Linked DNA regions of Martelella endophytica. The protein of the gene in region 1 interacts with the protein of each later gene in a pairwise test. Links are inferred from orthologs where the notes say so. Each region holds a gene or a part of one and is shown in the gene's direction. Other genes may lie near its edges. The genes, in order: trkA and ptsN.

Region 1 (7,394 bases):
GGCGCGCCGTATCGCCCACGAGATCAAGAACCCGCTGACACCGATCCAGCTTTCCGCCGAGCGGATCAAGCGCCGGATCGGCCGCAAGATCGAGGATGAGGACGACCGCAAGGTGTTCGACCAGTGTACCGACACGATCGTGCGACAGGTCGGCGATATCGGCCGGATGGTCGACGAGTTCTCCTCGTTTGCCCGCATGCCGAAGCCGTCGAAATCAAGCGGCGATTTGCGCACCATCATCACCGATGCAATGTTCCTGACCGAGATGGGCCGCACCGACGTGAGCTTCCAGCGCGAGTTGGGCGACGTGCCGCTGGAGGGGCTCTTCGACGATCGCATGCTCGGACAGGCCTTCGGAAACATCATCAAGAACGCTGTGGAAGCCATTGAATCTCTGCCGCATTCGCAAGAGGATCCCGGCAGGATACTGGTCCGCGCCAGCCACGATGCGACCCGCGACCGCTACATCATCGACTTCATCGACAACGGCAAGGGATTGCCGGTCGAAAACCGCCACATGATCCTCGAGCCCTATATCACCATGCGTGAGAAGGGCACCGGGCTTGGCCTCGCGATCGTGCGCAAGATCATCGAGGAGCATGGCGGCAAGCTCGAACTGCATGATGCCCCGGCCGATTTCGCCAACGGCCGCGGCGCGATGATCCGCGTGGAACTGCCGCACGTACATGATGGCGACACCGCACGGGAACAAAAAGACAGGGAAGACAACGATGGCCTCTGATATTCTTGTCGTCGACGATGAAGCCGACATCCGGGATATTGTTTCGGGTATCCTGTCGGATGAGGGGCACGAAACCCGCGTTGCTCATGACAGCGACAGCGCGCTTGCGGCAATCTCCGACCGGGTTCCGCGGCTGATCTTTCTCGATATCTGGATGCAGGGGAGCCGGCTCGACGGCCTGGCGCTGCTGGAGGAGATCAAGAGCCGCTATCCCGAACTGCCGGTGGTGATGATCTCCGGTCACGGCAACATCGAAACGGCGGTTTCCTCGATCAAGCGCGGCGCCTTCGATTTCATCGAGAAGCCGTTCAAGGCCGACAGGCTGGTGCTGATCGCCGAGCGGGCGCTGGAGAACTCGCGGCTGAAGACCGAGGTTCAGGAACTGAAGCGCAAGAGCGGTGATCCCGAGGAGCTTGTCGGCTCGTCGCTGCTGGTCTCCCAGCTTCGCCAGACGCTGGAGAAGATCGGCCCGACCAACAGCCGGGTGATGATCTTCGGCGCTTCCGGCTCCGGCAAGGAGGTGGTGGCTCGCCTGCTGCACAAGCGCAGCCAGCGCGCCGAGGGGCCTTTCGTGGCCTTGAACGCGGCAGCAATCACGCCGGAAAACATGGAAATCGAGCTCTTCGGCGTCGAGCCCGGCGGCGGCCGGTCGCGGAAGACCGGTGCGCTCGAACGCGCCCATCGCGGCACGCTGTATCTCGATGAGATCGGCGAGATGCCGCTTGAGACCCAGAAGAAGATCCTGCGGGTTCTGGTCGACCAGCAGTTCGAACGCGTGGGCGGCAGCCGCCGCGTCAGCGTCGACGTCCGCATCATTTCCTCCTCGGCGCTGGACCTGCAACTGCGCATTGGCGACGGGCTTTTCCGGCAGGACCTCTACCACCGGCTCGCCGTGGTGCCGGTGCGCATACCGGGGCTTGCCGAACGGCGCGAGGATATTCCCTTCCTCGTCGATTTCATCATGCGCCAGCTCTGCGATCAGGCCGGCATCCGCCAGCGCCAGATCGGCGATGACGCGATGGCGATCCTGCAGGCGCATGACTGGCCGGGCAATATCCGCCAGCTCCGCAACAATCTGGAGCGTCTGCTGATCCTGTCGCGCGAGGAAACCGGCAATGCGCCGATCGGCGCCGATCTGTTGCCGGCTGACCTCTCCGACGTTCTGCCGCAGATTCAGACCTCCGGCGACGCCCATATCATGACGCTGCCGCTGCGCGAGGCGCGCGAGCGCTTCGAGCGGGATTATCTGATGGCGCAGATCAACCGCTTCGGCGGGAATATCTCGCGCACGGCGGAATTCGTCGGGATGGAGCGGTCGGCGCTGCACCGCAAGTTGAAGTCCCTTGGCATCTGATCAAAAAACCGTCAGATTGCGCCGACCAACGACCCTTGAACCCCAAGAGCGGTCCTTATGAAAATCATTATCTGCGGCGCCGGCCAGGTTGGCTTCGGTATCGCCGAGCGCCTCTCCCAGGAATATAACGACGTCTCCGTCATCGACACGTCCGCTTCGTTGATCAGCGCCATCACCGAGCTTCTCGATGTGCGCGGCTATGTCGGCCATGGTGCGCATCCGGACGTGCTGGCGAAGGCCGGCGCCGATCAGGCCGACATGATCATCGCCGTGACGCTGCATGACGAGATCAACATGGTCGCCTGCCAGGTCGCGCATTCGCTGTTTAACGTGCCGACCAAGATCGCCCGCATCCGCTCGCAGAGCTACCTGCACTCGCACTATTCGGACCTGTTCTCGCGCGACCACATGCCGATCGACGTGACGATCTCGCCGGAAGTCGAGGTCGGCAAGATGGTGCTGCGCCGTATCGCTTTCCCGGGCGCGACCGATGTCGTCCGTTTCGCCGACGAGAAGATCGCCATGCTCGCCGTCGAGTGCAATGACGATTGCCCGGTGCTGAACACGCCGCTGATGCAGCTCAGTCAGCTCTTCCCGGATCTCAATGCCACGGTCACCGGCATCTACCGCGAAGACAAGGTGATCATCCCGCATTCGACCGACCAGGTGCTCTCCGGCGATCTCGTCTATGTGGTCTGCGAGCAGGAGCACATCCGCCGCACGCTGGCGCTGTTCGGTCATGAGGAGCAGGAGGCCCGCCGCATCGTGATTGCCGGCGGTGGCAATATCGGCTTCTTCGTCGCCAAGTCTATCGAGGAAATGCAGCCGCGCACCCGGCTGAAGATGATCGAGAATGACCGCGAAAAGGCCGTGGCGGTGTCCGATTCGCTGCGCAACGTGATCGTGCTGCAGGGCTCCGCGCTCGACCAGAACATCATGGTGCAGGCCGATGTGCCGGATGCCCACCTGATGGTGGCACTGACCAACAACGACCAGACCAACATCCTGGCCTCGGTCATTGCCAAGCAGCTCGGCTGCAAGGCCAATCTGGCGCTCCTCAACAACCCGTCCTTCCACGACGTCACCAAGTCGCTGGGCATCGACGCCTATATCAACCCGCGGGCCGTGACGATCTCCCGCGTCCTGCAGCATGTGCGCAAGGGCCGTATCCGCTCCGTCTACGCGGTGCAGAAGGGGCAGGCAGAGGTGATCGAGGCGGAGGCGCTGACGACATCGCCGCTGGTCGGCACGCCGTTCCGGGACCTCGACCTTCCCGAAGGCATTCGCATCGGCGCGGTCTATCGCGGCGAGGAGGTGCTGCGGCCGACCGGTGATCTGAAGATCAAGGCCCATGACCGGGTGATCCTCTTTGCCGCCGCCTCGGCTGTCCGTCACGTCGAACAGCTCTTCCGCGTGTCGATCCAGTATTTCTAGGGGAAGCCGCGCGCCTGTGGCCGTCTTTTTTTGATCGTTGCGGAAGGGCCGTCGATTTGCTACCACCTCTTATTGAATACGCGTTGCCGGTTCTCGGGGACGACGATTATGGGTGGGAACCGGCGACATGCCGGCAAGAGTAAGAAAGAAGCGGCGCTATGGCGGAACGTTCTCAGAATCTGCAGGATCTCTTCCTCAATACGGTTCGTAAGCAGAAGATTTCCCTGACGATTTTTCTGATCAATGGGGTAAAGCTCACCGGGGTTGTGACCTCATTCGACAATTTCTGCGTTCTGTTGCGCCGCGACGGACACTCCCAGCTGGTCTACAAGCATGCGATTTCGACGATCATGCCCGGCCAGCCGGTTCAGATGTTCGAAGGCGATGACAGCGCTTCGTAAGCGGTGATTTTCCATTTCCGACGATACATTCTTTCCTGAAAGCGAATACGAGAACCGCGATTCCTCACGGGCTCTCGTCGTTGTTCCGGTCATCAAGGCCGATCGCCGCAGTGACGGCGAGGGGCTTTCTTCGCGCGCGCCCGAAAGCCGCCAGCAGGAGGCAGAGGGCCTTGCGCGGGCCATCGGGCTCGAGGTCGTGGCTTCGGTGATTGTGCAGGTCAACGACCCGCGGCCGGCCACGCTCATCGGCACCGGCAAGATCAAGGAAATCGACGAGCTGCTCGATGAGAACAATATCGGGCTGGTGATCGTCGATCATCCATTGTCGCCGGTTCAGCAGCGCAATCTCGAAAAGGAGTGGGTCGCCAAGGTCATCGACCGGACCGGCCTCATTCTCGAGATTTTCGGCGAGCGCGCCTCCACCAAGGAAGGCCGCCTGCAGGTCGAGCTGGCGCATCTCAACTATCAGCGCGGTCGCCTTGTCCGAAGCTGGACCCACCTTGAGCGTCAGCGTGGTGGTGGTGGCTTCATGGGTGGCCCGGGCGAAACCCAGATCGAGGCGGACCGGCGGCTTCTGCGCGAGCGGATTACCAAGCTCGAGCGTGAGCTGGAGCAGGTGGTTCGCACGCGCCAGCTTCACCGTTCCAAACGCAAGAAGGTGCCGCATCCGATCGTGGCGCTTGTCGGCTATACCAATGCCGGGAAGTCGACCCTGTTCAATCGCATTACCGGGGCAGGGGTGCTGGCGGAGGACATGCTGTTTGCAACGCTTGATCCGACCTTGCGCCGGATGAAGCTGCCGCATGGCCGCACCGTCATCCTGTCCGACACCGTGGGTTTCATCTCCGACCTGCCGACGCACCTCGTCGCTGCCTTCCGGGCAACACTGGAAGAGGTGCTGGAGGCGGATCTGATCCTGCATGTCCGCGACATGGCCGATCCCGCCCGAGACGCGCAGTCCGGCGACGTGCTGCGCATTCTCGGCGAGCTCGGCATCGACGAGAAGGCACAGAACGAGCGGATCATCGAAGTCTGGAACAAGGTCGACCTGCTGGAGCCGGAGGACCACGACGCGCTGATGGCGCGGGCCGAGCCGAACGACGACGTGATGGCCGTGTCCGCCGTCACCGGCGAGGGCGTCGAAGCGCTAGTGGATCGGATTGCCGCCCGGCTCGCCGGTGTGTTGACCGAAACGACGATCACGCTCGCCCCCGAACAGTTGCATCTCCTGCCATGGCTCTACGAACACGCCTTGGTCGACGAACGCCGCGATCTGGAAGATGGCTCGGTGAGCCTCGACATCCGGCTTGCGGACACCGAGGCGCAGCGGCTGGATAGCATGCTGGCGGGCTAACCCGCCGGCTCTTCAGGGCAGGTCGCGTTCGGCAAAGACCGCCTTTGCAGCGAACAACCCGTTGAGGGCTGCCGGAAATCCGGCATAGACGGCCATCTGCATCATTGTCTCGACGATCTCGTCCTTGCTGACGCCCACGTTCAGTGCTGCTTCGATGTGAACCTTGAGCTGCGGCGCGGCGTTGCCCATGGCGGTGAGTGCGGCGACGGTCGCGATCTCGCGTTCGCGTAGCCCCAGCCCGGGCCGGGAATAGATATCGCCGAAGGAAAACTCGAAAATGTAGCGGGAGAAATCGGGTGCGATGTCTTCGAGCGCGTCGATAACGTTCTGCCCTGCCGCGCCGTCGATCGCCGCAAGCGCGCGTTTGCCGCGTTCGAGGCGGCTTTCATTCTGATCGTTCATTGCGTCTTTGATCCTCTTTTTCGTCACCGCCGGCATAGCCGGCAATTTTGGTGTCGAGGACATCCAGACAGGACTGCAGCTCGAGCACATGACGACGCACGGCGTCGCGATGCTGTTCGAGGAGTTGTTGACGCTGGGGCTCCGTGCCCTTGCCCTGCTGCCGCAAAGCGGCATAGCGCAGCATCTGCCGGATCGGCATCCCGGTGGTTTTCAGGCGGCCGAGAAATTCGATCCAGACCAGCATCGATGCGTCGTAGTCGCGATGACCGGATTGATCCCGGTCTGTATCGGGCAGCAAACCGATCCGTTCGTAATAGCGGATGGTATGGGCCGACAGCCCGGAGCGTTTCGCGAGTTCACCGATCTTCATCTTCGTCCTGCTTTCGTCACGACGCCTGAGAAGCTAGGTGTTTGAGCGCACTCTAAGTCAACAGAAAAAATGTCGGGTCGCGCAGCAAAAATGCCGGCCGATTATTCGCCGAGCTTGCGTTCGATTGCCTTGGCATCCTGCCAGAGCGCTTCCATGCGCTCCAGTGTAGCGGCTTCCAGCGTATCGCCTGAAGCCTTCAGGCTTTCCTCGATATGATTGAAGCGACGGCGGAATTTTGTATTGGTGCCGCGCAGCGCCTGCTCCGGATCGGTCCCGGTGTGACGGCCAAGATTGACGGCGGCGAAGATCAGATCGCCGAGCTCGTCGGCGATCTCGGCCTTGTTGCCGGTCTGCAGCGCTTCGCGCAGCTCGCCGATCTCTTCCTCGAACTTGTCGAGGATCGGTTCCGCTTCCGACCAGTCGAAGCCGACGCGTGCCGCGTGCTCCTGCAGCTTCAGCGCCTCCGTCAATGCCGGGAACGAGCGCTGCACGGAGCCGAGATGCCCGGCCTTGAAGTCCTCGGTGACGCCGGCCCTGGCCCGACGCTCGGCGCGATCCGCCTTCTCCTGACGCTTGATTGCATCCCATTGCAGTTTCACCGCTTCCGGCGTGTCGGCGTCGTTGCGCGCGAAAACGTGGGGATGGCGCCGGATCATTTTCGACGTGACGGCGTGGACGACGTCGTCGAAGGAAAACAGCCCTTCCTCCTCGGCCATGCGCGCATGGAAAACCACCTGCAGCAGGAGATCGCCCAGTTCGTCGCAAAGATCGTCAAAATCGCGCCGCTCGATCGCGTCGGCGACTTCATAGGCCTCCTCGATCGTATACGGCTTGATGCTCTCGAAATCCTGCTTCAGGTCCCAGGGGCAGCCCGTCTCGGGCGTGCGCAGGGCGGCCATGATTTCGATGAGGCGTGCGATATCGCGTGAGGGTTCCACGGGCGGGCGCTCCGGCATGCGTGTCAGATGTCATCCAAGCGGGATCTTGGTCTCGCCCTTATGCGACTGGTAGGTGTCCGACGCAAGCGCATAGCGATCCCGAATGGCATCGATGCGCTGGAGAAAATCGCTGCGCTCAGGCTCATCGGCGGCAACCGCCATGTCGATGATCGAGCGGGCGGTGAAGAAGGCGTTCTGTCGCCGGTAGCCGCCGGGCTCGAGCCCATAGAGTTCCTTCATGATCTTCAGGTCGTGCGGAATGGCGAAACTGTCGCGCGAATCCTCATGGCTGAAGAAATAGAAATAATTGTCGAATCCGGCCCAGGTGATCGCCGACATGCACATGGTGCAGGGTTCGTGCGTGGACAGGAACAGCAACTCCTTCGTCGGAGGGGCATC
Region 2 (7,377 bases), 640 kb from region 1 along the record:
AGCAAACGACCGCTCAACGGCGGCGATCGCTATCAGGGCACGCTGATCGCCCAGGGCCTGACGAAGACCTATCGCAACCGTCGCGTCGTCAACGGCGTTTCGCTGGTGGTGCGTCGTGGCGAAGCCGTCGGCCTGCTGGGCCCGAACGGCGCGGGCAAGACCACCTGTTTCTACATGATCACCGGCCTTGTCCCCGTGGACGAGGGCCAGATCGTGCTGCACGGCAACGATGTCACCCAGTTGCCGATGTATCGGCGCGCCCGCCTCGGCGTCGGCTATCTGCCGCAGGAAGCATCGATCTTCCGCGGCCTGACGGTCGAGGGCAATATCCGCGCCGTGCTGGAGCTGACCTCCCTGAAGAAAAAGGAACGCGAGGAAAAGCTCGAGCAACTGATGGAGGAGTTCGGCATCACCCGGTTGCGCAAGTCACCGGCCGTGGCGCTGTCAGGCGGCGAACGGCGGCGGCTCGAGATCGCCCGGGCGCTCGCCACCGACCCGGCCTTCATGCTGCTCGACGAACCCTTTGCCGGCGTCGACCCGATTTCGGTCAGCGACATCCAGAACCTCATCCGCCACCTGACACGCAGGGGCATCGGCGTGCTGATCACCGATCATAACGTGCGCGAGACGCTCGGCCTCATCGACCGGGCTTACATCATCCATGCCGGCGAGGTGCTGACGCATGGACGGGCAGAGGAAATCGTTGCCAACAGCGATGTCCGCCGCTTCTATCTCGGCGACAATTTCAGCCTCTAGGCTGACGATCGCGATCGCCCGACACACTCCCCGAGACCGCGAAACTGTGCTGCGTACCACGCAGGCAGATTCAGCCTTGATCAACAAGCAATTTTCGTGCCAGTCTATCCTTCAGAGGCTGAGGCGCCTGTCACGTTTTCCGGAGGCCGGGGGCAATCCGAAACGGTAGGGCGATGGCCTCGGAGGCGTCGCAATGTCCGGGGGGATGGTGCGCGCATCGTAAAGGGAGTTTCGCGTCCGCATGGCATTGAACGCCAGCCTTTTGCTCAAACAAAGCCAGTCGATGGTGATGACGCCGCAGCTGATGCAGTCCATCCAGCTGCTGCAGATGCCGCACCTTGAGCTTGCCCAGTTCATCGCTCATGAGGTCGAGAAAAACCCGCTGCTGGAACTGTCGAACTCGGACGAGACCCGCGGCGAGGATGCCGCCGACGCCGCTGAAGCGCCCGAGGCAGGCGCGATCGCGAACGACTGGTATAGCGACGACCAGCAGCCAAGCCCGCAGCTCGCCGAAAGCCTCGACAGCAACTACGACAATGCCTTCACCGACGATGCGCCGGCGATGCGGCCGGATGCCCCGGAGCTGATGAGCCAGTGGAAATCGATGCCCGGTGCGGGCGGTGACGACCATGTCGACCTCGACGAGTTCGTCGCCGAACGTCCTTGCCTGCGCGATCATCTCGTCGGGCAGATCGCCCTCTCCTTTCGCACTGCGGCCGATCAGGCCATCGCCCGCTACCTCGTCGACTATGTCGATGAAGCGGGCTATTTCCGGGGCGAGGTGGACGATATCGCCGCGCTCACCGGCGTTGCGTCCGCCGACGTCGTTGCTGTGCTGGCCCGGCTGAAGTCCCTTGATCCGCCCGGCATCTTTGCCGAATCGCTCTCCGACTGCATGCGCCAGCAGCTTTCCCAGACCGGCAGGCTCGATCCGGTGATGTCGGTGCTGATTGACAATCTCGACCTGCTGGCCCGCCGCGATTTCGCCCGCCTGAAGAAGCTCTGCGGCGTCAACGAAGACACCCTGCTTGCGATGCTGCGCGAACTGAGGACACTGAACCCGAAACCCGGCAGCGCCTTTTCGGTGGAACCGCCGGAATCGGTGATCCCGGACGTCATCGTCAGCGCGCGCGGCGATGGCGACTGGCAGATCGAGCTCAATCCCGAGACCCTGCCCCGCGTGCTGGTCAACCGTCCCTATCTTGCAGAGGTTCGCGCCGCACAGGGCATGTCGGAAGCGGATCAGAACTTCCTCAACACCTGCCTTCAGAACGCCAACTGGCTGACCCGCAGCCTCGACCAGAGAGCACGCACCATCCTCAAGGTCGCCGGCGAGATCGTGCGCCAGCAGGACGCCTTCCTGCGCCAGGGCGTCCACTATCTGCGGCCGCTGAACCTCAAGACCGTTGCCGATGCGATCAAGATGCATGAATCGACGGTCAGCAGGGTAACCTCGAACAAATACATCCTGACGCCGCGCGGCCTTTACGAGCTGAAATATTTCTTCTCGGTTTCGATCGCGACCGCCGATGCGACCGGTGACGCCCATTCGGCCGAATCGGTGCGCCACCGCATTCGCCAGATGATCGGCGCGGAGACCGCGGATGCTGTCCTGTCCGACGACGACATCGTCGCGATCCTGGCGAAAGACGACATCACGCTTGCCCGGCGCACCGTGGCGAAATACCGTGAAGCGATGAATATCCCCTCATCGGTGCAGCGACGGCGCGAAAAACGTGCCCACGCCAAGGTCATGGGATCATAGGCGAAATCGCGCCGCACCGCGCTGATGCCGGCCGCGGGCCCCGCCGCGTCATTGACTTGCCGGCCCATGAGGGCTAGAAGCCCGCCGCAACCGGGGCCTGGTGCGGGCCCCGACCCCATGCGCCGTTAAGGATGATGCGACTTCGGCTTTGGATTGCGACCCTGAATATGGAAACGGTGCTGGCAAACGGCCGAAAAATGCCCAAATAAAATATGATGGCCTCTGGTCATCAAGGGACAGCATCAGCCACGGCCGAAGGCCTTGGAGGAGTTCATGGGTTGGCATAAGCTGATGCTGGCAAACACCAGAAGAAGGGAAGATCATCCATGAGTGTGCGCGTCTCGGGAAAACAGATGGAAGTCGGCGAGAGCTTCCGCGAAAAAATCGAAGACCAGATCGAAGAGGCGGTTACCAAGTATTTTGATGGTGGCTATTCCAGCCAAGTGACGGTGGAGAAGGCCGGCAGCGGCTTCGAAGCCGATTGCAAGGTTCATCTCGACAGCGGCGCTGTGCTCCATGCCACCGGCAAGGCACATGACCCGCAGGCCGCTTTCGAAGCTGCTTTCGAGCGTATTGCCAAGCGCCTGCGTCGCTACAAGCGCAAGCTCAAGGATCACAATCACCACGACCATAACGATCTCGAAGTGGCCTATTCGGTGATGGACCTCCCGCCTGAGGGCGAAGATGAAATCCCCGAGGACTATGCGCCGGCGATCATCGCCGAGAGCAAGACCGAGGTTCGCACCATGGCCGTCGCGACTGCCGTCATGGCGCTCGACATGACCGACAAGCCGTTGATGCTGTTCCGCAATCCGGACAACAAGACGCTCAACATCGTCTACCGCCGCCCCGATGGCAATATCGGCTGGATTGACACGGCCGGCATTGGTGGCTGATCTCTAAAACCCGGCGGGTGCGCAAGCACCCGCCACAACTATGCCAGGACCTTCCGACATGGCTCTCGACGACCTGCTGAAACAGGAGGCGATCATTCCCGCCCTCAAGGCCAATTCCAAGAAGCAGCTGCTGCAGGAATTGTCTGCCCGGGCGGAGGCCATCACCGGTGTGCCCGAACGGGAAATCTTCGAGGTGGTGCTGCAGCGCGAACGTCTCGGCTCCACCGGTGTCGGCAATGGTATCGCCATTCCGCACGGCAAGCTGCCGAACCTCGATCACATCGTCGGCGTCTTCGCGCGCCTGTCGCATCCGGTCAATTTCGATGCGCTGGACGATCAGCCTGTCGATCTCGCCTTTCTGCTGCTTGCGCCTGAAGGCGCGGGCGCCGATCACCTCAAGGCACTGTCGCGCGTCGCGCGGCTTCTGCGCGACCCGGAACTGACCCGCAAGCTCCGCGCCTCCAATTCGGCAAGCGCCATCTACGCCTTCCTCAATTCGGACCCCGACACCTCGGCCGCCTGAGCGTCTTTGAGACCAAGGCGGGGCGATGCGCCGTCCCGGTTCTGGCTCTTATTCTCATCCATCCGTTGAACGGGTCAGCGTTTCCCAATCCGCAATTTCCTGCGTCATGTGTTCCAGCCGCTGGCGCACGAGCCCGAGCGCATCGCTGCCGAGCAATAGCTGCGGCGGCGGATTGTCGGAGGCCACAAGCGTCAGCACCGCCTCCGCCAGCTTGTCCGGATCGCCAAGCTGCTGACCGCTCTTTTCCTGGCGGGCCGTGCGGATCGGATCGAAAAGCGCATCATAGTCCGCAATCGACCGTTCGGTGCGGACCATCGAGCGACCCGCCCAGTCGGTCCGGAACGAACCCGGGCACAGCGCCGTCACGTGCACGCCGAAGGGCGCCATTTCAGCCCGCATGACCTCGGAAATACCCTGCAGGGCAAACTTGCTTTCACAGTAATAGGCGATCCCCGGCAGGGTGATCAGCCCGCCCATAGACGTCACGTTGACGATGAAGCCCGCGCGACGTTCGCGAAAGCGCGGCAGGAAGGCCTTGGCAACGGCGACGGCACCAAACACGTTGACGTCGAACTGACGACGCATCTCATCAAGGGAGGACTCCTCGAGAACTCCTTCATGACCGTAACCGGCATTGTTGATCAGCACGTCGACCGGCCCGTGCTCCGCTTCCGCCGTGGCGACGACATCCGGTATCCGGTCGAATTCCGTCACATCGCAGGAAACCACGCGAACCTCGGGCAGCCGTTCCAGAAGCGCGGTTCGGGCGGTTTCTGAGCGCACGGTCCCGATAACCCTGTGCCCCGCCTTGAGTGCGGCGGCGGCGATGGCAAAACCGAAACCGGAGTTCGCACCGGTGATGAAGAAGGTTTTGATTGACATGGAAGCCTCCTGAACTAAGTGAACGATGAATTGACAAATAATTCCGGATCACCCACCCAGACAGAGCAGATACTGTGAATACCTTGCACGATCCTATAAACGAGACCTTTCAAACCGCAATGACGGCGCTTGCCCTGCGGCTCGCACCGCGTCCCGGCTACAATCGCACGGCGCTCCCGTCCGTTCGCATTCTGAGGTCGAATACGGTTCTCGAGGATGTGCCCGTTCTCTACCGTCCCGGCGCGGTTTTCGTGCTTCAGGGCTCCAAGCAGGGCTTCCTCGACGGCAACATCTACCGTTACGATGCGGACCACTACCTCACCGTCTCCGTTCCGGTTCCCTTCCGGATGGCGTCGCAAGCGTCGCCGGAGACGCCCCTGCTGGCCGTCTATGTCGATTTCGATCTGCAGCTTGCGGCCGAAATTGCCGTCACCCTGGAGGCCGCGCAGCTGGATATCGCGACCGCGCCGGCGAAAAGTCTCGTTTCGAGCCCTATGGAACCTGCGATCGCCGACGTGATCCGGCGTCTCCTTGAGGCGCTGTCCGATCCGGCGGAGATTAGCGTTCTGGGATCGGCGCTGCTGCGTGAGCTGCATTACCGGGTCTTGATCGGCCCGCAGGGCGGAGCACTGGTCGCCGCCCTGAAGCAGCGCGGCGCTTCCGGCAAGATCATCCAGAGCCTTGCCGCCATTCGCGCGGGCTTCGCCGACGGGATTTCCGTGCCCGACCTTGCCGCAGCAGCTGGCATGAGCGTTCCGTCCTATCATGCGCATTTCAAGGCCCTGACCGGCAGCACGCCAATCCAGTACGTCAAGTCGATCAGGCTGCACGAGGCGCGACTGATGCTGGCTCGCCAGAAGGGGCCGATCGCGACGGTGGCGGCCGAGGTCGGCTATGCCAGCCCAGCCCAGTTCAGCCGGGAATTCAGACGACACTTCGGCCGCAGCGCCACCGAGGAAGCGCGCTGGATGCGGGAACATCTGGGTGAATTCATCTGAGCAAGGCCATAGCAAAAAGCCCCCGCGGTCTCCCGCGAGGGCTTGTCAATAGATTGCCGCGCCAACCGGCTCGGGTTACGGCGTCTCGACGCCGTGCTGCCCGTTCAAGACCTGATTACTCAGGCTTTTCAGCGGTTGCCGCAGGCTGCTCGGCCTTGGGGCCGCCCTTGGATACACCGACCATGGCCGGACGCAGCACGCGCTCGCCGATGGAATAGCCGGCCTGGACCACCTGAACCACGGTGTTGGCGGGAATTTCGGGGTTCGGAACCTCGAACATCGCCTGATGGAAGTTCGGGTCGAACTTCTCGCCCTCGGCCTTGATCTCCTTGACGCCGTGGCGCTCCAGCGCGGCGATCATCGAACGCTCGGTCATCTCGACGCCTTCGACAAAGCCGGCGATCTCACCGGTGCGCTTGTCTTCCGGAATGGCATCAAGCGCGCGGCGCAGATTGTCCGCAACGTTCAGCATGTCACGGGCGAAGGCGGTCACGGCATAGGCCTTGGCGTCCTTCACGTCGCGGGCCGTACGGCGGCGCAGGTTTTCCATCTCGGCGGCGAGCCGCAGAAGCTGGTCGCGCTGCTTTTCGTTTTCCTCGCGCAGGATGTCGAGCGGGTCGAGTTCGGGCGCCTCTTCGGCCTGAGCCTCGGCGGCAGCCGTTTCAAGATCGATAACGGTTTCCTTGTTTTCTTCTTCGTGGCCGTTCTTCTTCGTCTCGTCGGTCATGACGTCTCCGCAGATTGTCCTGAATTGATAGTTGGCCCCGATATCGAGGTTCTCAGCCTAAAAATCAAGGCCCTGCCCACCTCAGCGCGAACGGGAAAGCCTGGAAAGAAGGTGGGCGGTGTAATCCACCATCGGCACGACCCGCGCATAGTTGAGCCGGGTCGGCCCGATGACACCGACAGCACCCACGACCTGATTGTCACTGTCGCGATAAGGCGCCACCACCAGCGAGGAGCCGGAGAGCGAGAAAAGCTTGTTTTCCGAGCCGATGAAAATCCTGACACCTGGCCCGGTTTCGGCGAGATTGATCAGTTCGATCAGGCTGTCCTTGCGCTCCAGATCGTCGAACAGCATGCGCAGCCGGTCTATGTCGCCGGCATCGGCGAGACCTTCCAGCAGATTGGCACGACCGCGCACGATCAGTCGTCCCGGCTTGCCCTCTTCCGTGCCGCCGGACCAGACCGCCAGCCCGCGACCGACCAGATCCTGCGAGAGCTGATCGAGCTCCCGCCTGACCTCGTCCTTCAGCTGCGTCAGCACACTTCTGAGCTCGGGCAGCGTCTGGCCGTTCAGGTGGGCATTGAGAAAATTGGCGGCGGCGGTGAGCTGCGACGACGTGGTGCCCGCCGGAAGTTCGATGATCCGATTTTCGACCTGGTTGTGCTCGCCGACAAGCACGGCCAGCGCCTTGGTGGGCTCCAGCCGGATGAACTCGACATGCTTCAGAACGGTATCGCTCTTGGAGGTCATCACCAGACCGGCACCGCGCGTGAGGCCGGAGAGCATCTGGCTCGCCTCGTCGAGCAGCGTATCGACCGGCCGGCCGCGCT

What was found.
Region 2: the proteins of trkA (region 1) and ptsN interact in binary tests that used the Escherichia coli proteins (3 or more experiments, as listed by UniProt). The link is inferred for Martelella endophytica from one-to-one orthologs.

The regions. Positions count from the first base shown.
Region 1 is NZ_CP010803.1:3,594,188-3,601,581, reverse strand. The notes cover bases 1,447-4,341. They hold trkA (Trk system potassium transporter TrkA), read left to right. Parts: upstream 1,447-2,153; coding sequence 2,154-3,530; downstream 3,531-4,341. Other genes in these bases: hflX (GTPase HflX), read left to right, coding at 3,945-4,341; hfq (RNA chaperone Hfq), read left to right, coding at 3,689-3,931; ntrX (nitrogen assimilation response regulator NtrX), read left to right, coding at 1,447-2,096. Also shown: TM49_RS16525 (sensor histidine kinase NtrY-like), read left to right, coding at 1-742; more of ntrX, read left to right, coding at 732-1,446; more of hflX, read left to right, coding at 4,342-5,285; TM49_RS16500 (carboxymuconolactone decarboxylase family protein), read right to left, coding at 5,298-5,687; TM49_RS16495 (MerR family transcriptional regulator), read right to left, coding at 5,671-6,057; mazG (nucleoside triphosphate pyrophosphohydrolase), read right to left, coding at 6,159-6,995; TM49_RS16485 (nucleoside deaminase), read right to left, coding at 7,026-7,394. UniProt on the Escherichia coli protein: Part of the constitutive potassium transport systems TrkG and TrkH. May regulate the transport activity of TrkG and TrkH systems. Binds to NAD(+) and NADH.
Region 2 is NZ_CP010803.1:4,234,299-4,241,675, forward strand. Bases 2,330-5,207 are described here. They hold ptsN (PTS IIA-like nitrogen regulatory protein PtsN), read left to right. Parts: upstream 2,330-3,475; coding sequence 3,476-3,940; downstream 3,941-5,207. Other genes in these bases: rpoN (RNA polymerase factor sigma-54), read left to right, coding at 2,330-2,521; hpf (ribosome hibernation-promoting factor, HPF/YfiA family), read left to right, coding at 2,848-3,417; TM49_RS19620 (oxidoreductase), read right to left, coding at 3,995-4,822; TM49_RS19625 (AraC family transcriptional regulator), read left to right, coding at 4,942-5,207. Also shown: lptB (LPS export ABC transporter ATP-binding protein), read left to right, coding at 1-756; more of rpoN, read left to right, coding at 998-2,329; more of TM49_RS19625, read left to right, coding at 5,208-5,820; nucleotide exchange factor GrpE, read right to left, coding at 5,936-6,547; heat-inducible transcriptional repressor HrcA, read right to left, coding at 6,629-7,377. UniProt on the Escherichia coli protein: Seems to have a role in regulating nitrogen assimilation.